DNA from 2 places in the Escherichia sp. XD33 genome. Region 1 is predicted to be linked to the other one. Evidence: predicted binding sites of a transcription regulator. Region 1 holds the regulator's gene; the other holds the start of a gene.
What was found. The regulator PhoB, encoded in region 1, activates phosphate uptake and scavenging genes when phosphate is short. The targets are predictions, from matches to a motif close to CTGTCATAAAACTGNCNNAT.
Positions count from the first base shown of each region.

Region 2: a site for PhoB is predicted at 9,012-9,031, ahead of uvrB (excinuclease ABC subunit UvrB). Genes of this name have one in related genera too.

Region 1 is NZ_JAENDM010000020.1:23,601-35,058, forward strand. Features, by position in the region: gene sbcD (exonuclease subunit SbcD) at 1-915, opposite strand, end outside; gene phoB (phosphate response regulator transcription factor PhoB) at 1,105-1,794, shown strand; gene phoR (phosphate regulon sensor histidine kinase PhoR) at 1,852-3,147, shown strand; gene brnQ (branched-chain amino acid transporter carrier protein BrnQ) at 3,554-4,873, shown strand; gene proY (proline-specific permease ProY) at 4,949-6,322, shown strand; gene malZ (maltodextrin glucosidase) at 6,478-8,295, shown strand; gene acpH (ACP phosphodiesterase) at 8,300-8,881, opposite strand; gene queA (tRNA preQ1(34) S-adenosylmethionine ribosyltransferase-isomerase QueA) at 8,974-10,044, shown strand; gene tgt (tRNA guanosine(34) transglycosylase Tgt) at 10,100-11,227, shown strand; gene yajC (preprotein translocase subunit YajC) at 11,250-11,458, shown strand, end outside.
Region 2 is NZ_JAENDM010000003.1:129,406-140,863, forward strand. Features, by position in the region: gene K0778_RS03485 (YbhN family protein) at 1-765, shown strand, start outside; gene K0778_RS03490 (Bax inhibitor-1/YccA family protein) at 801-1,514, opposite strand; gene K0778_RS03495 (Bax inhibitor-1/YccA family protein) at 1,719-2,423, opposite strand; gene moaE (molybdopterin synthase catalytic subunit MoaE) at 2,560-3,012, opposite strand; gene moaD (molybdopterin synthase sulfur carrier subunit) at 3,014-3,259, opposite strand; gene moaC (cyclic pyranopterin monophosphate synthase MoaC) at 3,252-3,737, opposite strand; gene moaB (molybdenum cofactor biosynthesis protein B) at 3,740-4,252, opposite strand; gene moaA (GTP 3',8-cyclase MoaA) at 4,274-5,263, opposite strand; molybdenum cofactor riboswitch at 5,251-5,395, opposite strand; gene yvcK (uridine diphosphate-N-acetylglucosamine-binding protein YvcK) at 5,660-6,568, shown strand; partial or broken gene K0778_RS28530 (hypothetical protein) at 6,626-6,723, shown strand; gene uvrB (excinuclease ABC subunit UvrB) at 6,760-8,781, opposite strand; gene bioD (dethiobiotin synthase) at 9,360-10,037, opposite strand; gene bioC (malonyl-ACP O-methyltransferase BioC) at 10,030-10,785, opposite strand; gene bioF (8-amino-7-oxononanoate synthase) at 10,772-11,458, opposite strand, start outside.

The DNA.
Region 1 (11,458 bases):
GACAGGTGGCTCCTGCGATACATCGCGCCACTGTTCCAGCTGTGCGGTAATCGACGCCAGATCGCCTTTCAGCACTGCCATGGGTTGCGTTACCGGTACGTTCAGGTTTTCCACGCTCTCTAATTTGCCGTTTGAAAATGTCACCAGATGGACATATTTACTCTTACCACATTCATCAAAACTCAGTGGAATGGGGGAGCCGCAATAGCGAACATGTTCCATGCCGCCAATAATCTGTGCGCGGTGAATATGCCCGAGCGCGATGTAGTCGGCTGGTGGAAAGTTTTGTGCCGGAAACGCGTCCAGCGTGCCAATATAAATGTCACGCACGGCGTCACTTTTACTGGCCCCCACGGTCGTTAAATGTCCCGTGGCGATGATGGGCAGAGGCTGATCGCCGCGCAGTTTGCAGGCATCGGCATAGTGTTGTTGGTAATAATCGGTAATCGCTGCCAGTAAATGCTGCTGTTTTTCAATACCGTTAAGCCCCGCCTGGCTGGTAATAATGTCACGCGGACGTAAAAACGGAATGGGGCACAGCACTGCGCCTGGCGTCCCGTCGCGACGAGGCAAGATTTGCGGCGCATGTCCGGCGCTGGCGACCACGGTAGTATTGAGGAACGCCATGATATCGCGCGATTCATTCAGCGTGGCGACCGAGTCATGGTTTCCTGCCAGTACCACCAGATGACAGCCAGTTTGCTGTAAATTGACAACAAAACGGTTGTATAACGTGCGGGCGTAACTGGGCGGCGAGCCGGTATCGAAAACATCACCGGCAACAATAATCGCATCCACCTGATGGGTTTGTGCTGTCTCCAGCAGCCAGTCAAGAAAAGCCTGATGTTCAGCTTCGCGGCTTTTACTGTAGAAGTTCTGGCCGAGATGCCAGTCTGAGGTGTGAAGGATGCGCATAACGGTTCCCTGGCGAAAAAGCATGGGCGCGATTATACCCAAACAGATGTGCCATTTGCTTTTTTCTGCGCCACGGAAATCAATAACCTGAAGATATGTGCGACGAGCTTTTCATAAATCTGTCATAAATCTGACGCATAATGACGTCGCATTAATGATCGCAACCTATTTATTACAACAGGGCAAATCATGGCGAGACGTATTCTGGTCGTAGAAGATGAAGCTCCAATTCGCGAAATGGTCTGCTTCGTGCTCGAACAAAATGGCTTTCAGCCGGTCGAAGCGGAAGATTATGACAGTGCTGTGAATCAACTGAATGAACCCTGGCCGGATTTAATTCTCCTTGACTGGATGTTACCTGGCGGCTCCGGTATCCAGTTCATCAAACACCTCAAGCGCGAGTCGATGACCCGGGATATTCCAGTGGTGATGTTGACCGCCAGAGGGGAAGAAGAAGATCGCGTGCGCGGCCTTGAAACCGGCGCGGATGACTATATCACCAAGCCGTTTTCGCCGAAGGAGCTGGTGGCGCGAATCAAAGCGGTAATGCGCCGTATTTCGCCAATGGCGGTGGAAGAGGTGATTGAGATGCAGGGATTAAGTCTCGACCCGACATCTCACCGAGTGATGGCGGGCGAAGAGCCGCTGGAGATGGGGCCGACAGAATTTAAACTGCTGCACTTTTTTATGACGCATCCTGAGCGCGTGTACAGCCGCGAGCAGCTGTTAAACCACGTCTGGGGAACTAACGTGTATGTGGAAGACCGCACGGTCGATGTCCACATTCGTCGCCTGCGTAAAGCACTGGAGCCCGGCGGGCATGACCGCATGGTGCAGACCGTGCGCGGTACAGGATATCGTTTTTCAACCCGCTTTTAACGCCTTGCTCATCGGACGCAGAGCAGGGCTTATGATTTCTTAACTGGAGTATCTTACGTGCTGGAACGGCTGTCGTGGAAAAGGCTGGTGCTGGAGCTGCTACTTTGCTGCCTCCCGGCTTTCATCCTGGGTGCATTTTTTGGTTACCTGCCCTGGTTTTTGCTGGCATCGGTAACAGGACTGCTTATCTGGCATTTCTGGAATTTATTGCGCCTTTCATGGTGGCTGTGGGTGGATCGCAGTATGACCCCGCCACCGGGGCGTGGTAGCTGGGAACCGCTACTATACGGCTTACACCAGATGCAGCTGCGAAATAAAAAACGCCGCCGTGAACTGGGCAATCTGATTAAACGCTTTCGTAGCGGCGCGGAGTCGCTGCCCGACGCGGTGGTGCTGACCACGGAAGAGGGCGGTATTTTCTGGTGTAACGGTCTGGCGCAACAAATTCTTGGTTTGCGCTGGCCGGAAGATAACGGGCAGAACATCCTTAACCTACTGCGTTACCCGGAGTTTACGCAATATCTGAAAACGCGTGATTTTTCTCGCCCGCTCAATCTGGTGCTCAACACCGGGCGGCATCTGGAAATTCGCGTCATGCCTTATACCCACAAACAGTTGCTGATGGTGGCGCGTGATGTCACGCAAATGCATCAACTGGAAGGGGCGCGGCGTAACTTTTTTGCCAACGTGAGCCATGAGTTACGTACGCCATTGACCGTGTTACAGGGTTACCTGGAGATGATGAATGAGCAGCCGCTGGAAGGCGCGGTACGCGAAAAAGCGTTGCACACCATGCGCGAGCAGACCCAGCGGATGGAAGGACTGGTGAAGCAATTGCTGACGCTGTCGAAAATAGAAGCCGCACCGACGCATTTGCTCAATGAAAAGGTTGATGTGCCGATGATGCTGCGCGTTGTTGAGCGCGAGGCTCAGACTCTGAGTCAGAAAAAACAGACATTTACCTTTGAGATAGATAACGGCCTCAAGGTGTCTGGCAACGAAGATCAGCTACGCAGTGCGATTTCGAACCTGGTCTATAACGCCGTGAATCATACGCCGGAAGGCACGCATATCACCGTACGCTGGCAGCGAGTGCCGCACGGTGCCGAATTTAGCGTTGAAGATAACGGACCGGGCATTGCACCGGAGCATATTCCGCGCCTGACCGAGCGTTTTTATCGCGTTGATAAAGCGCGTTCCCGGCAAACCGGCGGTAGCGGATTAGGGTTAGCGATCGTGAAACATGCTGTGAATCATCACGAAAGTCGCCTGAATATTGAGAGTACAGTAGGAAAAGGAACACGTTTCAGTTTTGTTATCCCGGAACGTTTAATTGCCAAAAACAGCGATTAATCCGCCTTTGTCATCTTTTATTGCCATAAGCCAGTCGATGCTGGCTTATTTTCTTTGCAGTCAAAATACGGGCGTTAGATTTTACAACGGTTGGTGATTTTTTGTTCGCATGATTAGCCATGTCTTTTTCACGGAAATAGTGTTTTATACTGGTTGGTGATTTCTTATCGCTATATACCTCTGGTTTTTAGATCCCTCCTTGCTTTAAAACGTTATAAGCGTTTAAATTGCGCTTCAGGTGCTGTCATACTGACTGCATTAACGCGGTAAATCGAAAAACTATTCTTCGCCGCGCCTGGTTGGGAGTATTTCCCGCTAAAATTGTTTAAATATACCGCTGTATCATCCCCAGGGATTGGCACAAAAATTTAACGTTACAACACCACATCCACAGGCAGTATGATTTATGACCCATCAATTAAGATCGCGCGATATCATCGCTCTGGGCTTTATGACATTTGCGTTGTTCGTCGGCGCAGGTAACATTATTTTCCCTCCAATGGTCGGCTTACAGGCAGGCGAACACGTCTGGACTGCGGCATTCGGCTTCCTCATTACTGCCGTTGGCCTGCCGGTATTAACGGTAGTGGCGCTGGCAAAAGTTGGCGGCGGTGTTGACAGCCTCAGCACGCCAATCGGTAAAGTCGCTGGCGTACTGCTGGCAACGGTTTGTTACCTGGCGGTGGGGCCGCTTTTCGCTACGCCGCGTACAGCTACCGTTTCCTTTGAAGTGGGGATTGCGCCGCTGACGGGTGATTCCGCGCTGCCGCTGTTTATCTACAGCCTGGTCTATTTCGCTATCGTTATTCTGGTTTCGCTCTATCCGGGCAAGCTGCTGGATACCGTGGGCAACTTCCTTGCGCCGCTGAAAATTATCGCGCTGGTCATCCTGTCTGTTGCCGCTATTGTCTGGCCGGCGGGTTCTATCAGCACGGCGACTGAGGCTTATCAAAACGCTGCGTTTTCTAACGGCTTCGTTAACGGCTATCTGACCATGGATACGCTGGGCGCAATGGTGTTTGGTATCGTTATTGTTAACGCGGCGCGTTCTCGTGGCGTTACCGAAGCGCGTCTGCTGACCCGTTATACCGTCTGGGCTGGCCTGATGGCGGGTGTTGGTCTGACTCTGCTGTACCTGGCGCTGTTCCGTCTGGGGTCAGACAGCGCGTCGCTGGTCGATCAGTCTGCAAACGGCGCTGCTATTCTGCATGCTTACGTTCAGCACACCTTTGGCGGCGGCGGTAGCTTCCTGCTGGCGGCGTTAATCTTCATCGCCTGCCTGGTAACGGCAGTTGGCCTGACCTGTGCTTGTGCAGAATTCTTTGCCCAGTACGTACCGCTCTCTTATCGTACGCTGGTGTTTATCCTCGGCGGCTTCTCGATGGTGGTTTCTAACCTCGGCTTAAGCCAGCTGATCCAGATCTCCGTACCGGTGCTGACCGCTATTTATCCGCCGTGTATCGCACTGGTTGTATTAAGTTTTACACGCTCATGGTGGCATAATTCGTCCCGCGTGATTGCTCCGCCGATGTTTATCAGCCTGCTTTTTGGTATTCTCGACGGGATCAAAGCATCTGCATTCAGCGATATCTTACCGTCCTGGGCGCAGCGTTTACCGCTGGCCGAACAAGGTCTGGCGTGGTTAATGCCAACAGTGGTGATGGTGGTTCTGGCCATTATCTGGGATCGCGCGGCAGGTCGTCAGGTGACCTCCAGCGCTCACTAAATCACTGAACATTTGTTTTAACCACGGGGCTGCGATGCCCCGTGGTTTTTTATTGTGTTGATGGGTTAGGAATTGATGGAAAGTAAGAACAAGCTAAAGCGTGGGCTAAGTACCCGCCACATACGCTTTATGGCACTGGGTTCAGCAATTGGCACCGGGCTGTTTTACGGTTCGGCAGACGCCATCAAAATGGCCGGTCCGAGCGTGTTGTTGGCCTATATTATCGGTGGTATCGCGGCGTATATCATTATGCGTGCGCTGGGGGAAATGTCGGTACATAACCCGGCCGCCAGCTCTTTCTCGCGTTATGCGCAGGAAAACCTCGGCCCGCTGGCAGGTTACATTACCGGCTGGACCTACTGCTTTGAAATCCTTATTGTCGCCATCGCCGATGTGACCGCTTTTGGTATCTATATGGGTGTCTGGTTCCCGACGGTGCCGCATTGGATTTGGGTACTGAGCGTGGTGCTGATCATTTGCGCCGTAAACCTGATGAGCGTGAAGGTATTCGGTGAGCTGGAATTCTGGTTCTCGTTCTTTAAAGTCGCCACCATCATCATCATGATTGTCGCCGGTTTCGGCATCATCATCTGGGGGATTGGCAACGGCGGGCAACCGACCGGTATTCATAACCTGTGGAGCAACGGCGGCTTCTTCAGTAACGGCTGGCTTGGCATGGTAATGTCGTTGCAAATGGTGATGTTTGCTTACGGTGGGATCGAAATTATCGGGATTACCGCCGGTGAAGCGAAAGATCCTGAGAAATCGATACCGCGTGCGATTAACTCCGTGCCGATGCGTATTCTGGTGTTCTACGTCGGTACGCTGTTCGTCATTATGTCTATCTACCCGTGGAATCAGGTTGGCACTGCCGGTAGCCCGTTCGTGCTGACGTTCCAGCATATGGGCATTACCTTTGCCGCCAGCATTCTTAACTTTGTTGTGCTGACTGCTTCGCTGTCGGCAATTAACAGTGATGTATTTGGCGTAGGCCGTATGCTCCACGGTATGGCAGAGCAGGGCAGCGCGCCGAAAATTTTCAGCAAAACGTCGCGTCGCGGTATTCCGTGGGTTACGGTGCTGGTGATGACTACCGCGCTGCTGTTTGCGGTGTATCTGAACTACATCATGCCGGAAAACGTCTTCCTGGTGATCGCTTCGCTGGCAACCTTCGCCACGGTGTGGGTGTGGATTATGATCCTGCTGTCGCAAATTGCCTTCCGTCGCCGTTTGCCGCCAGAAGAAGTTAAGGCGCTGAAATTTAAAGTGCCGGGTGGGGTAGCAACGACCATCGGCGGGCTGATTTTCCTGCTCTTTATTATCGGGTTGATTGGTTATCACCCGGATACGCGTATCTCGCTGTATGTCGGTTTCGCGTGGATTGTTGTGCTGTTGATTGGCTGGATGTTTAAACGCCGCCACGATCGTCAGCTGGCTGAAAACCAGTAATCCTTGCGTTCTGTAAGCCGGTTCAGGAGGAAATCCTGATCCGGCTATTCCGAAAGTTATCCGCCCCCGTCCTCCTCCCCCAAATATCCTTCAGATGATGAGTGATCCTGCATTAGGCTATGGCAAGGTGATCAGATTTTCATCACAGGGGAATTATGATGTTAAATGCATGGCACCTGCCGGTGCCCCCATTTGTTAAACAAAGCAAAGATCAACTGCTCATTACACTGTGGCTGACGGGCGAAGACCCACCGCAGCGCATTATGCTGCGTACAGAACACGATAACGAAGAAATGTCAGTACCGATGCATAAGCAGCGCAGTCAGCCGCAGCCAGGCGTCACCGCATGGCGGGCGGCGATCGATCTCTCCAGCGGACAACCCCGGCGGCGTTATAGTTTCAAATTGCTTTGGCACGATCGCCAGCGTTGGTTTACACCGCAGGGCTTCAGCCGAATGCCGCCGGCACGACTGGAGCAGTTTGCCGTTGATGTACCGGATATCGGCCCACAATGGGCTGCGGATCAGATTTTTTATCAGATCTTCCCTGATCGTTTCGCCCGTAGTCTTCCTCGTGAAGCTGAACAGGATCATGTCTATTACCATCACGCAGCCGGACAAGAGATCATATTGCGTGACTGGGATGAACCGGTCACGGCGCAGGCGGGCGGATCAACGTTCTATGGCGGCGATCTGGACGGGATAAGCGAAAAACTGCCGTATCTGAAAAAACTTGGCGTGACGGCGCTGTATCTCAATCCGGTGTTTAAAGCTCCCAGCGTACATAAATACGATACCGAGGATTATCGCCATGTCGATCCGCAGTTTGGCGGTGATGGGGCGTTGCTGCGTTTGCGACACAATACGCAGCAGCTGGGAATGTGGCTGGTGCTGGACGGCGTGTTTAACCACAGTGGCGATTCCCATGCCTGGTTTGACAGGCATAATCGTGGCACGGGTGGTGCTTGTCACAACCCCGAATCGCCCTGGCGCGACTGGTACTCGTTTAGTGATGATGGCACGGCGCTCGACTGGCTTGGCTATGCCAGCTTGCCGAAGCTGGATTATCAGTCGGAAAGTCTGGTGAATGAAATTTATCGCGGGGAAGACAGTATTGTCCGCCACTGGCTGAAAGCGCCGTGGAATATGGACGGCTGGCGGCTGGATGTGGTGCATATGCTGGGGGAGGCGGGTGGGGCGCGCAATAATATGCAGCACGTTGCCGGGATCACCGAAGCGGCGAAAGAAACCCAGCCGGAAGCGTATATTGTCGGCGAACATTTTGGCGATGCACGGCAATGGTTACAGGCCGATGTGGAAGATGCCGCCATGAACTATCGTGGCTTCACATTCCCGTTGTGGGGATTTCTTGCCAATACCGATATCTCTTACGATCCGCAGCAAATTGATGCCCAAACCTGTATGGCCTGGATGGATAATTACCGCGCAGGGCTTTCTCATCAACAACAATTACGTATGTTTAATCAGCTCGACAGCCACGATACTGCGCGATTTAAAACGCTGCTCGGTCGGGATATTGCGCGCCTGCCGCTGGCGGTGGTCTGGCTGTTCACCTGGCCTGGTGTACCGTGCATTTATTACGGTGATGAAGTAGGACTGGATGGCAAAAACGATCCGTTTTGCCGTAAAACGTTCCCCTGGCAGGTGGAAAAGCAGGATACGGCGTTATTCGCGCTGTACCAGCGAATGATTGCGCTGCGTAAGAAAAGTCAGGCGCTACGTCATGGCGGCTGTCAGGTGCTGTATGCGGAAGATAACGTGGTGGTATTTGTCCGCGTGCTGAATCAGCAACGTGTACTGGTGGCAATCAACCGTGGCGAGGCCTGTGAAGTGGTGCTACCCGCGTCACCGTTTCTCAATGCCGTGCAATGGCAATGCAAAGAAGGGCATGGGCAACTGACTGACGGGATTCTGGCTTTGCCTGCCATTTCGGCTACGGTATGGATGAACTAACGTTTTATAACGCCTTGCGTGACGCCTGCGCCATCATCCGCGGATAAAACTGCCAGAAGCGGGTTTCGAGGGCGTCATAATGAGCGTCTAAATCGTACCAGGAGTCACGCAGGGCATCCAGACGTGGGCGGCGGCTTGCCATGCCGTTTAACACGTTCTGGATGAAATCCATATCGCGATAGCGCACCAGCCACTGCTCTGACCACAAGTAATTGTTCAGATTGATAAAACGTGGCGGTGAGTCCGGCAAAATCGTCATCACTTGCTCGCGGGCATAACAGACAAATTCCTGTAGCGGAAAGTCCGGCGACAGCTGCGACCAGTGGCGGGAAAGAAAGTGATCCCACATGACATCCAGCGTAATAGGCGCAACGCGGCGCGTTTCACTACGAAACCACTCCCGTGCTTCGCGGACTTCCGGCAGATTGTCAGTCAATACGTCGATACGTCGATGCATATGAATGCCAGCCACGACGTCGGGCGGAAAACTTTCTTCAGGATTTCCGCGTACGAAATCAGCCAGTAAATTGCCGGAAAGCGAGCTTTCCGCGAGATGGGCTAAATGCAGGTGAGCTAAAAAATTCATCGATTATATTCTATCCAAAAGGGGGTAAAGGTTGCAGGGAGAGCGCCCCGGCACTAGACTACCCGCCTCTTATTTTAGTCTGAGTCAGTGTCATGCGCGTTACCGATTTCTCCTTTGAATTGCCCGAATCCCTGATTGCCCACTATCCCATGCCTGAACGCAGTAGCTGTCGTTTACTGTCGCTGGACGGGCCGACGGGCGCGCTGACGCACGGTACTTTCACCGATTTACTTGATAAGCTCAACCCCGGCGATCTTCTGGTTTTTAATAATACCCGCGTGATCCCGGCGCGCCTGTTTGGGCGTAAAGCCAGCGGCGGCAAGATTGAAGTGCTGGTTGAACGGATGCTCGACGACAAACGCATTCTTGCGCATATTCGCGCCTCGAAAGCGCCAAAACCTGGCGCAGAACTGCTGCTGGGCGATGACGAAAGTATTAACGCAACAATGACCGCGCGCCACGGCGCACTGTTTGAAGTCGAATTTAATGATGAACGCTCGGTGCTGGATATTCTCAACAGCATCGGCCATATGCCGCTGCCGCCGTATATCGACCGTCCGGACGAAGACGCTGACCGCGAACTTTATCAAACCGTTTATAGCGAAAAACCGGGCGCGGTTGCAGCCCCGACCGCAGGTCTGCATTTTGACGAGCCTTTGCTGGAAAAATTGCGCGCCAAAGGCGTGGAGATGGCGTTTGTGACGTTGCACGTTGGTGCGGGCACCTTCCAGCCGGTGCGCGTCGACACCATTGAAGATCACATCATGCACTCGGAATACGCTGAAGTACCGCAGGATGTGGTAGACGCGGTACTGGCGGCGAAAGCGCGCGGTAACCGGGTGATTGCGGTTGGCACCACTTCAGTACGTTCGCTGGAAAGCGCGGCTCAGGCAGCGAAAAACGATCTCATTGAACCGTTCTTCGACGATACCCAAATCTTTATCTATCCGGGCTTCCAGTACAAAGTGGTCGATGCGCTGGTGACGAACTTCCACTTGCCAGAGTCGACGCTGATTATGCTGGTTTCGGCCTTTGCCGGTTATCAACACACCATGAACGCCTATAAAGCAGCGGTAGAAGAGAAATATCGCTTTTTTAGTTACGGTGATGCGATGTTTATCACGTACAATCCGCAGGCAATTAATGAGCGCGTCGGGGAGTAATTCCGCGGCGCTGGTTTAAAACGTTGGACTGTTTTTCTGACGTAGTGGAGAAAAAATGAAATTTGAACTGGACACCACCGACGGTCGCGCACGCCGTGGCCGCCTGGTCTTTGATCGTGGCGTAGTGGAAACGCCTTGTTTTATGCCTGTTGGCACCTACGGCACCGTAAAAGGGATGACGCCGGAAGAAGTTGAAGCCACTGGCGCGCAAATTATCCTCGGCAACACCTTCCACCTGTGGCTGCGCCCGGGCCAGGAAATCATGAAACTGCACGGCGATCTGCACGATTTTATGCAGTGGAAGGGGCCGATCCTCACCGACTCCGGCGGCTTCCAGGTCTTCAGCCTTGGCGATATTCGTAAAATCACCGAACAGGGCGTGCACTTCCGTAACCCGATCAACGGCGATCCGATTTTCCTCGATCCTGAAAAATCAATGGAGATTCAGTACGATCTTGGTTCGGATATCGTCATGATCTTTGATGAGTGTACGCCGTATCCTGCTGACTGGGATTACGCAAAACGCTCCATGGAGATGTCTCTGCGTTGGGCGAAGCGTAGCCGTGAGCGTTTTGACAGTCTCGGAAACAAAAATGCGCTGTTTGGTATCATTCAGGGCAGCGTTTACGAAGATTTACGTGATATTTCTGTTAAAGGTCTGGTAGATATCGGTTTTGATGGCTACGCTGTCGGCGGTCTGGCTGTGGGTGAGCCGAAAGCAGATATGCACCGCATTCTGGAGCATGTATGCCCGCAAATTCCGGCAGACAAACCGCGTTACCTGATGGGCGTTGGTAAACCAGAAGACCTGGTTGAAGGCGTACGTCGTGGTATCGATATGTTTGACTGCGTAATGCCAACCCGCAACGCCCGAAATGGTCATTTGTTCGTGACCGATGGCGTGGTGAAAATCCGCAATGCGAAGTATAAGAGCGATACTGGCCCACTCGATCCTGAGTGTGATTGCTACACCTGTCGCAATTATTCACGCGCTTACTTGCATCATCTTGACCGTTGCAACGAAATATTAGGCGCGCGACTCAACACCATTCATAACCTTCGTTACTACCAGCGTTTGATGGCGGGTTTACGCAAGGCTATTGAAGAGGGTAAATTAGAGAGCTTCGTAACTGATTTTTACCAGCGTCAGGGGCGAGAAGTACCACCTTTGAACGTTGATTAATATTAATAATGAGGGAAATTTAATGAGCTTTTTTATTTCTGATGCGGTAGCGGCAACGGGTGCACCGGCGCAAGGTAGCCCGATGTCTTTGATTTTGATGCTGGTGGTATTCGGTCTGATTTTCTATTTCATGATCCTGCGTCCACAGCAGAAGCGCACCAAAGAACACAAAAAGCTGATGGACTCCATTGCCAAAGGTGATGAAGTTCTGACGAACGGTGGCCTGGTTGG
Region 2 (11,458 bases), on a different contig from region 1:
TACGGCTGCTATGACCTGCTCGCCCGCTTTTACTGCGGTCACAAACTGGCGAAGCGCCAGGTGATGCTGGTGTCGTTTATCTGCTACGCCTTCAACCTGACGCTCAGTACCTGGGTCGGCGGCATTGGTATGCGCTATCGTTTGTACTCTCGTCTGGGGTTGCCCGGTAGCACTATTACGCGGATTTTCTCGCTCAGTATTACCACCAACTGGCTGGGCTACATTTTACTGGCAGGGATTATCTTTACCGCAGGCGTGGTGGAGTTGCCGGATCACTGGTATGTCGATCAAACTACGCTGCGTATTCTCGGCATTGGCTTACTGATGATTATCGCGGTTTATTTGTGGTTTTGCGCTTTCGCGAAGCACCGCCATATGACCATCAAAGGGCAAAAGCTGGTGCTGCCTTCATGGAAATTCGCCCTCGCTCAGATGCTGATTTCCAGCGTTAACTGGATGGTAATGGGGGCGATTATCTGGCTGTTACTTGGTCAAAGCGTGAACTATTTCTTTGTACTGGGCGTGTTACTGGTTAGTAGTATTGCTGGCGTCATCGTGCATATTCCGGCGGGGATCGGTGTGCTGGAAGCGGTGTTTATCGCACTACTGGCTGGGGAGCATACCTCCAAAGGTACAATTATCGCCGCCCTACTCGCTTACCGTGTGCTGTATTACTTTATCCCACTGCTGCTGGCGCTGATCTGTTACCTGTTGCTGGAAAGCCAGGCGAAGAAGCTACGGGCGAAAAATGAAGCGGCGATGTGAAGTTTAGTTAAGTTCTTTAGTATGTGCATTTACGGCTAATGAAAAAAACGCGTATGCCTTTGCCAGACAAGCGTTATAGCTATCGCGGCAAGTATCCCAAAGAAGCCGATAAAATAGTAATAGAGTGTTAATGCACCTGTAAAAGCGCAACGAACCGGACTCCACAACTCTTCACTATGGCATTTCCCCGCCAATTCAAGGAGCTTATTTCGTCCATGCGAGATAATGCCTGACCATAACACAATCATTAAGCAACTTATTACCCAAATGGGCCGTTCACTCATTAATGCCGCATTCACGATGATTACCAGGGCCAACCCTGTCAACGTCATCATAATGATAAAACGGTGAGAACCAGGATCAACATTAAATAATAAACCGGCCAGCATACTGATTAAAAACATCGCGCCCGCAGTGCTGAACACGATGATAATGGCATATACAGGAACTAAACTTGCAACGACAATCGCCACCAAAGAGAGTAAAAACAGATATATTACGCCCGCGATGGCGGCATTTATCTTGTTGATATCCTTACTTAAGCCATACATACAAAGTAATAATAACCCTATGGCGACATACATTGGTGGTGAATCATATTTGGTTGCCGTAATTTCGAGATACTTAGCTCCCCAGGCTAGTCCTGCGGTTGCCACCAAACCTAAAGCGGTAATGAGCCATATACCGTTTAATATCCTGGCCTCGTGCTGAAAATCTAATTTATTGCTGTTTTGCGAGTATGATTCCATTCTTTTAGTTATCCTTAGAAAAAATATTAATATTCACCATCAATAAATTTAAAACCACGCATACAAAATACTTTTGCATTTATGGATACAGAAAACGCTTCCGCTCGTCCATAAGGCATATTTTATACCTGGTACTTGTTAAGTGTCGTTTTTAGTAAGAAAAAAATCCCGACACATGGCCGGGATAGTGATGGTGAAAAAGAATTAACGGCGGTTGCCGAAGATCCGCAACAACATCAGGAACAGGTTGATGAAGTCCAGATACAAGGTTAACGCGCCAAGAATGGAATATTTGCGCAGGTTCGACGTGTCGCGGGTATCAATCTGCTCACCCATATTTTTCAGTTTCTGCGTGTCATACGCCGTCAATCCGACAAAGACAATCACGCCGATGTAGGTAACTGCCCACATCAATGCTTCGCTTTTCAACCAGAAGTTGACCAGCGATGCCAGCACAATGCCGATTAACGCCATAAACAGCATATTGCCAAAGCCACTTAAATCGCGCTTCGTGGTGTAACCGTACAGGCTCATTGCGCCGAACATCCCGGCAGTAACGACGAAAGTACTGGCGATAGAAGCAGCGGTATAGACAATGAATATACTGGAAAGCGTAAGACCCGTCAGCGCCGAATAAAGCATAAAGAGCATCGTCGTTACACCTGCGCTCAGCTTTTGAATCATCGCTGATAACACAATAACCAATGCTAATTGCGCGATGATCAGACCGATTAAAAAGACACGGTTAGTGAACAACAGCTCCATCACGGCCGCGGAATTAGCCGCATACCAGGCAACAAATGCGGTCAGCAACAAGCCAACGGTCATCCAGCCATAGACTTGAGCCATATAAGTTTGCAAGCCAGCCCGGGGTTGTACGATTGAATCAGAACGTGGGAATCTGTCCATGACGATCTCCTGAAGATATAAGGAATATCTTAAGGATACTGCAAAATGATGAGGCTGTGCATCGACGCAGCGTAAACGTATGTACTGAGCGGTGAAATTGCCGGACGCAGCGGTGCCTTATCCGGCTAACAAAAAACTACCAGCGTTTTGCCGCCTGCTGATCGCTCTCCCGAGCTTCAACCCAGCGGTCGCCTTCCGGCGTGGCTTCGCGCTTCCAGAACGGTGCGCGGGTTTTGAGATAATCCATAATAAACTGCCCGGCTTCAAACGCACTGCTGCGATGCGCACTGGTGACACCGACAAAAACGATTTCATCGCCCGGCCATAATTCCCCGATGCGGTGAATCACAGTGACGCGCCCCAGCGGCCAGCGGTTACGCGCTTCATCAACAATTTCTGCCAGTGCTTTTTCAGTCATCCCCGGATAGTGTTCGAGGGTTAATGCGTTGACGCTGTCGCCCAGGTTATGGTTGCGCACCTTACCAGTAAAGGTGACTACCGCACCGTCTTCGTCACGCTCCGCCAGCCACGGGTACTCTTCTCCTACGCTGAACGGCTGCGGACCAACAACAATTTTGGTTTCTGCCATCTTAACCTCCGGTTACCGGCGGGAAGAAAGCTACTTCGTCGCCGTCAGTCAGCGGATGGTCAAAACTCACCAGCGTCTGGTTGACGGCAGCCAGTAATTTGCCATCTTCCAGCGCCAGCGCCCAGCGATCGCTCTGCGCAGCCATGTGCTGGCGTAACGCTTCAACAGTTGGGAAATCCGCAGCCACTTCGGTTGCATCTGTTCCCACCAACTCGCGCACCTGGGCGAAAAAAAGAACTTTAATCATCCGCTTCCACCTTAAAGTCACCCGACTTGCCGCCGCTCTTCGCCAGCAAACGCACCGGACCAATCACCATATCTTTTTGCACCGCTTTGCACATGTCATAAATGGTCAGCGCCGCCACGGAGGCCGCGGTTAATGCTTCCATTTCGACACCGGTTTTCCCGGTCAGGCGGCATAAGGTTTCTATACGCACCCGATTGTGCTCCGGCTCGGCCTGTAAATTGACTTCAACTTTGCTGAGCATCAGCGGATGACAGAGCGGGATCAGATCCCAGGTGCGTTTTGCCGCCTGAATACCGGCAATACGCGCAGTGGCAAATACGTCGCCTTTGTGGTGGCGACCATCAATAATCATCGCCAGCGTCTCGCTGCGCATGGTGACAAAGGCTTCCGCCCGCGCTTCACGCACGGTTTCCGCTTTGGCGGAGACATCCACCATGTGCGCTTCGCCAGCGGCGTTGATATGGGTCAGTTGCGACATACTTATTTCTTCAAATGTGGATGGAAATTACACGGACGCGTACGGGCATCCAGCTGCGGCGCGATGATATTTTCCCATGCGGTACGGCACGCTTTGGTCGAACCCGGCATGGCGAAAATCAGCGTTTTGTTGGCGACGCCCGCTACCGCACGAGATTGCAACGTGGAAGTGCCAATCTCTTCAAACGACAACATCCGGAACACTTCACCAAAACCTTCAACTTCACGGTCGAACAACGGCAGCAATGCTTCGGGAGCCTGATCACCTTCCGTCAGGCCAGTACCACCCGTAATCAATACCACTTGTACATCGTCGCTGGCGATCCACGCAGATACCTGAGCGCGAATAGCGTAGCGGTTTTCTTTCACAATGGCTTTATCGACAACGTGATGGCCCGCTTCTTGCGCCGAATCGCGCAGATAGTGACCGGAGGTATCGTCTTCTTCACCGCGACGATTAGAAACCGTAAGAATAGCAATACGGGTCGGGATAAATTCAGTGCTTACCTGACTCATCTGATCTCTCCTTTTGACGTTTTAGCCGCCAATGTACGATAAGTTTTGCGTAATACCGGTGTTGTTTTGATGCAGGAAATGGGTCTGTTTCTTCTCCCGCAGCGCCGCTGAAATACGCGCTTCCAGCGCCTGTTGCTGGGTATCGTCTTCCAGCAGATCGCGCAGGTTAACGCCGCCTTCACCAAACAGGCAGAGATGGAGTTTACCAATGGAGGAAACGCGCAGGCGGTTGCAAGTGGCGCAGAAGTCTTTTTCATACGGCATGATAAGGCCAATCTCTCCGGCGTAATCTGGATGGCAAAAGACTTGCGCGGGACCGTCGCTGCGTTGACGTAATTGGTGGATCCAGCCGCGACGCAGTAGCTCGTCACGCAGAACCTGACCAGAGATGTGATGCTTACGGAAGAGCTCGCTGCCCTCGCCCGTTTCCATCAGTTCGATGAAACGCAGCTGGATAGGGCGATGCTGGATCCAGTTCAGAAAGGTGTCGAGCTGGTGATGATTAACATCACGCATCAGCACGGTATTGACTTTGACCTTCTCAAAACCGGCCTCAAATGCAGCATCAATCCCTGCCATGACCTGGTTGAATTTATCCTGCCCGGTAATAGCGTGAAACTGGCGGGCGTCCAGACTGTCGACACTGACGTTAATGCCAGTAAGTCCCGCATCGCGCCAGCTCGCCACATCGCGTTCCAGACGGTAACCATTGGTTGTGACCGCAATCTGGCGGATAGCGTCGTTTTCCCGCACAGCGGCGATGATATCGGTAAAGTCGCGGCGTAAAGACGGCTCTCCTCCTGTCAGGCGCACTTTTTCGGTGCCCAGACTGGCGAAGGCGCGCGTAACCCGGCGAATTTCATCGACGGTAAGAAAGCCTTTATTGGTGACGCCGCTCGGTTTGTAGCCATCCGGCAGGCAGTAGGTGCAACGAAAGTTACACACATCGGTAATCGACAGGCGCAAGTAGTAAAACTTACGCGCAAATGCATCAGTCAGTTGTGAAGCCATGTACACCTTTCCAGATACGGGAGGCGAAGTCATTTCTTCCTTCGCCCTGGTGGCAATCTTTACGAGCATTGTCACGGCCAAAGCACCGTATCAGTTGACCCAGGTGCAGAGGCTAGAGTGTTTAGTGGTTATGCCGATACTAGCGTGTAAATGAGATTTTTACCATCCACACTTTCGCTATGTAATCATGTATATAGCGTCATGATCGTGCTATTTCGCTACAGAATAAGGGAAAATGGCGGTTTTACTTTGATATACATCATCAGGGAGGCATAGCGTGCATCGTCCTTTAGAGGTAGAAGAAAATAGTTTGTATCCTCAATATTGGCAGGTTAATTGCTGTTTCCCCGCAATTTGCGCTACTGTAGCGCGGATAATCTGACTCCAGGAAACTATATGCGCAATCGTACGCTGGCTGATCTTGATCGTGTCGTTGCTCTCGGCGGAGGGCATGGACTGGGACGCGTTCTCTCATCACTTTCGTCTTTGGGTTCTCGTTTAACGGGTATCGTCACCACCACCGATAATGGTGGCTCGACGGGGCGTATTCGCCGTTCAGAAGGCGGCATTGCCTGGGGCGATATGCGCAACTGCCTCAACCAGCTGATAACGGAACCGAGCGTCGCCTCCGCGATGTTTGAATACCGTTTTGGTGGCAATGGCGAACTTTCCGGTCATAATCTCGGAAACTTGATGTTAAAGGCGCTGGATCACCTTAGCGTGCGGCCTCTGGAAGCCATCAATTTAATTCGTAATCTGCTGAAAGTGGATACGCATTTGATTCCAATGTCAGAGCATCCTGTTGATCTGATGGCGATTGACGATCAGGGACATGAAGTTTACGGCGAGGTCAATATCGACCAGTTAACTACGCCGATTCAAGAGTTATTGTTAACGCCTAATGTACCCGCAACGCGTGAGGCGGTTCACGCTATCAATGAAGCGGATCTCATCATTATTGGGCCTGGCAGTTTTTATACCAGCCTGATGCCAATTCTGCTGCTGAAGGAAATCGCCCAGGCATTACGCCGCACGCCAGCGCCGATGGTTTATATCGGCAATCTGGGGCGTGAGTTGAGTTTACCTGCGGCTAATTTGAAGCTGGAAAGCAAGCTGGCAATTATGGAGCAGTATGTTGGTAAAAAGGTCATTGATGCGGTCATCGTCGGGCCAAAAGTGGATGTCTCGGCGGTGAAAGAGCGGATTGTGATCCAGGAGGTACTGGAGGCCAGCGATATTCCGTATCGTCATGACCGCCAGTTGTTACATAACGCGCTGGAAAAGGCGTTACAGGCTTTAGGTTAACGGAAATCCGAAGGAAAATTCCGGCTTCCTATTGAAGACAAAGTGCGCGTTGTTTATGCCGGATGCGGCGTGAACGCCTTATCCGGCCTACAAACCGCGCAAATTCAATATATTGCGGAGAAAATGTAGGCCTGATAAGCGTAGCGCATCAGGCTGTTTTCCGTTTGTCATCAGTCTTCTTCGCTATCCTGTTACGATGCCGCGATAAACAGCTCACGCAGCTGATGCAACTGGTCACGAATTTGCGCCGCTTCTTCGAACTCCAGATTCTGCGCGTGTTGCATCATCAACCCTTCCAGCTCATGGATTTTCTGCTGCAACGCTTTAGGCGACATATCCATCGGCACATTATCCGGCTCAACAATCGGGCGCGATTTTCCTCTGCCCTTCGCTTTGGTTTTGGCAATGTTCTGCCCCAGCGCCAGGATATCGACCACTTTCTTGTTCAAGCCTTGCGGCGTAATTCCGTGTTCCTCGTTGTACTTCTGCTGTTTCTCACGGCGACGTTCGGTTTCGCCAATCGCTTTCGCCATTGATGGGGTGATCTTATCGCCGTAGAGAATCGCTTTACCGTTAACGTTACGTGCCGCACGACCAATGGTCTGGATCAACGAACGTTCGGAACGCAGGAAGCCTTCTTTGTCAGCGTCGAGGATCGCCACCAGCGACACTTCCGGCATATCCAGACCTTCGCGCAGTAAGTTGATCCCTACCAGCACGTCGAACTCACCCAGACGCAAGTCGCGGATAATCTCCATACGTTCGACGGTGTCGATATCTGAGTGAAGATAACGCACGCGCTCGCCATGTTCTTCGAGATATTCGGTAAGATCTTCCGCCATCCGCTTGGTCAGTGTGGTGACCAGTACGCGTTCGTTAATTGCCGCTCGCTGACGAATCTCCGAAAGAAGATCATCAACCTGTGTCGCCACCGGCCGCACTTCGATAATCGGGTCAAGCAATCCGGTTGGACGCACCACCTGATCCACCACATCGCCGCCGGATTTTTCCAGCTCGTAATTACCCGGCGTCGCCGAAACATAGATGGTTTGCGGCGCTAATGCTTCGAACTCTTCAAACTTAAGCGGACGGTTATCCAGCGCTGATGGCAGGCGGAAGCCGTACTCCACCAGTGTCTCTTTACGCGCCCGGTCACCGCGATACATGCCGCCAATTTGTGGAATGGTGACGTGAGATTCATCGACGACCAGCAGCCCATCGGCAGGCAGGTAATCAAACAGCGTCGGCGGTGGCTCACCCGGTCCACGACCGGAGAGGAAGCGCGAGTAGTTTTCAATCCCCGAACAGTAGCCCAGCTCGTTCATCATCTCCAGATCAAACTGGGTACGCTGGGTCAGCCGCTGCTCTTCCAGCAGTTTGTTGTTTTCCAACAGCACTTTGCGTCTGGCGGCCAGCTCTTCTTTGATCTCCTCCATCGCCTGTACGATGCGCTCGCGCGGTGTGACGTAGTGCGTTTTCGGGTAGATGGTAAAACGTGGAATAGTGGAAACAATCTGCCCGGTCAGCGGGTCAAATAACGACAATCGTTCCACTTCCTCGTCAAACAGTTCCACGCGAAGTGCAATGTCATCCGATTCTGCCGGGAAGATATCTATCACCTCGCCACGAACGCGGAAAGTACCACGCTGGAATGCTTGATCATTACGAGCGTATTGCAGCTCCGCCAGTCGGCGCAGAATCGCGCGCTGATCGATAATCATACCGACCGTGAGATGGAGCATCATCTTGAGATATAAATCAGGATCGCCCAGACCATAAATCGCGGAAACAGACGCCACCACAACCACATCACGCCGCTCCAGCATCGCTTTGGTGGCGGACAAACGCATCTGCTCAATATGTTCGTTAACCGAGGCATCTTTCTCAATGAAAGTGTCGGAACTCGGTACATAGGCTTCCGGCTGATAGTAGTCGTAGTAGGAAACGAAATATTCCACCGCGTTTTCCGGGAAGAACTCTTTCATTTCGCCATACAGCTGGGCCGCCAGCGTTTTGTTGGGCGCAAGTACCATGGTTGGGCGCTGAAGGTCAGCAATGACATTGGCAATGGTGAAGGTTTTCCCTGAGCCAGTCACGCCAAGTAACGTCTGGTGCGCCAGGCCATCTTCCAGCCCCTCTTCGAGACGTCGAATCGCCTCTGGCTGATCGCCAGAAGGTTTAAAAGCGGAATTCAGTTTGAACGGTTTACTCATGAGTCGCTACCTGAAGGAGTTGGGCGGGCAGGTATGTAATTTTACTCGTCGTACTTAATTATGCCAACAAATTATACTGGATAAAAAAACAGTTCATCACCATAATATTTCTGATACAGCGTAAACTCCGCTGTCAATCATGAGCAAAATTTACTCTGTGGCGAGATAAAACTCCGGCCTTACCGGGTTATCCCCAAAGCAACGGCTTTTTTAACATTTGTCAAGATGAGTGATGACAGTTTTATGGCAAGAGATGCCTGTTCAGTGACTGCCATTGCATTTATCTAACCAGTTAAAAAATAAAAGATATTTCTTTGAGCCGTCTTTAACGCCAATTCGCGTGCAAGCCGCGTATTCTCTCGCTTGCCTCGTGTTTTCTAACTCTAATACACATGGTTATCCACAGGAATAGTGGATAACTGTCTCCAGCCCCTATCCCCCGCCGCCTGGGCAATTCCCACATTCGCCGCATGAGGCGGAAGTAAAATTTTTTTCGTGATTATTTTAGAATTTAATTGGTTAAATTGCAGTCAATCGAAGACGCGATCTCGCTCGCAATTTAACCAAATACAGAATGGCTACAACAAGGCAAGGTTTATGTACTTTCCGGTTGCCGCATTTTCTGGATTTTCTGCAAGCCAGGGGATCTCTCCCAGCAGCGGCGCGGGAATCATGCGGGTGAGCGTGGTCATATATTCAGCGTGACGTTTTCCCGGAGGCGTAACATCGTTCGCCACCCAACCCGCCAGAGTCAGTCCGGCGTGTTGTATTACCTGTGCAGTCAACATCGCGTGATTAATACAGCCGAGTTTCACACCAACTACCAGTATCACCGGCAGTTGTTCCTGTGTTACCCAATCTGCAAAAGTGAAAGTGTCAGAAAGCGGCGTAAACCAGCCGCCAGCACCTTCCACTAACACCCAGTCAGCCTGTTGTTCAAGCGCGCGTAATCCGGCGCTCATTACCAATGATTCTATCGGTCTGCCCTCTTGCGCGCTGATGATGTGCGGCGAAGTGGGTTCTGCGAAGGTGTAAGGATTTACTGTTGCGTAATCCAGCTGCAGGCTGCTGTTGCGCTGTAACGCCAGCGCGTCGCTATTGCGTAAACCTTCCGGGGTCTTTTCGCTGCCAGAGGCGACCGGTTTATAACCTGCCGTCCGGTAGCCTGCTGCCTTTGCGGCTTGTAAAAGTGCACAACTGGCGACAGTTTTCCCCACTTCGGTATCCGTTCCGGTGACAAAATAACGTTTACTCACGAGCAATCACTCCCAAAAAAAGATGATACGTCAGAGGATATCGCCCCTGCTGTTGCGGCCAGGCCAGTTGCAATCGCTGCAACTGCGAACGCGTTAATATTCGCGGGTCGCGCCCTTCATGAAGATGCGTGGCACCGATGCCTTTCAGCGAACGCATGGCACTGAGCGCATCATCAAACCACAGCGTGATGGGCTGAATATGATGTTGATAATGCACGCCGTTCAGCGACTGTTCGATTTCATCTGGCGGTAAAAAGCGATTAGCATGCGGACGCTCGTCCACCGCCTGCCACGCCTGATGCAGTTCGGGTAACGATCCCTGCACCAGCGTGGTAAACGCGACCACGCCTTTGGGGCGCACCACCCGATACAGCTCGCGGAGTGCCGTGGATAAATTACCGCACCACTGCACTGCGAGATTGCTCCATGCAAGATCGAACGTCGCAGTCGCTAACGGCAGGGATTCGATATCTCCCGCCAGATAATGGTCTGCGGCATCCTTCTGGCGTGCCTGAACAAGCATTGGCGGCGAGAGATCTAAGGCCGTCACCTGCGCGTGACGTTCCCGCCAGTGGCGGCTCATCCAGCCAGGTCCACAACCCGCGTCCAGTACGTGGGTGTATTTACGCTGTGGAAGCATTGCCAGTAAGGCGTCAGCACTCTGGCGCTGTAGATCTGCATGTTGCTCATAGTGTGCGGCTGCCCGACCAAATGCCGCTGCAATGGCTTGTTTATTAACCGTTGCCATGCAGCACCTCCAGCAGACGGTCGATATCCTGCATTTCATGCGCAGCGGTTAGCGTTAAGCGCAGTCGCGCAGTACCAGCGGGTACGGTTGGCGGGCGAATCGCCGTGACCCAGCAGCCTTGCTGGCGCAGTTTTTCTGCCAGTTGTAACGCACGGCTGTTATCACCGACAATCAATGGCTGGATGGCGCTGCATGAATCAGCAAGCGTAAACGGCAAATCCTGTACTCCGGCACGAAAACGCGTAATGAGTGCCGCCAGTTTTTCGCGCCGTGCATCACCCTCATCACTGCGAATGACCGCCAGCGACGCACGTAATGCCTGCGCCTGAGCGGGCGGCATACTGGTGCTGTAGATAAGGTGGCGGGCGAATTGCAGCAGATAATCCGCCACCGTACTGGAGCAAAGCACCGCTGCCCCGCTGACGCCAAATCCTTTGCCAAAAGTCACTACCAGCAATTCTGGTTTTACCTTTTGCAGCCAGCAGCTGCCGCGCCCCTGCTCCCCGATAACGCCCGTGCCGTGGGCATCATCAACCATCAACCAGCCATTGTGCTGTTGCGTTACCTGCTGGATTTCCGCCAGTGGCGCACTATCGCCGTCCATGCTGAACACGCCTTCTGTCACCACCATTTGCTGCCCCGGACAGGGGGAAGCAAGCAATCGCGCCAAATG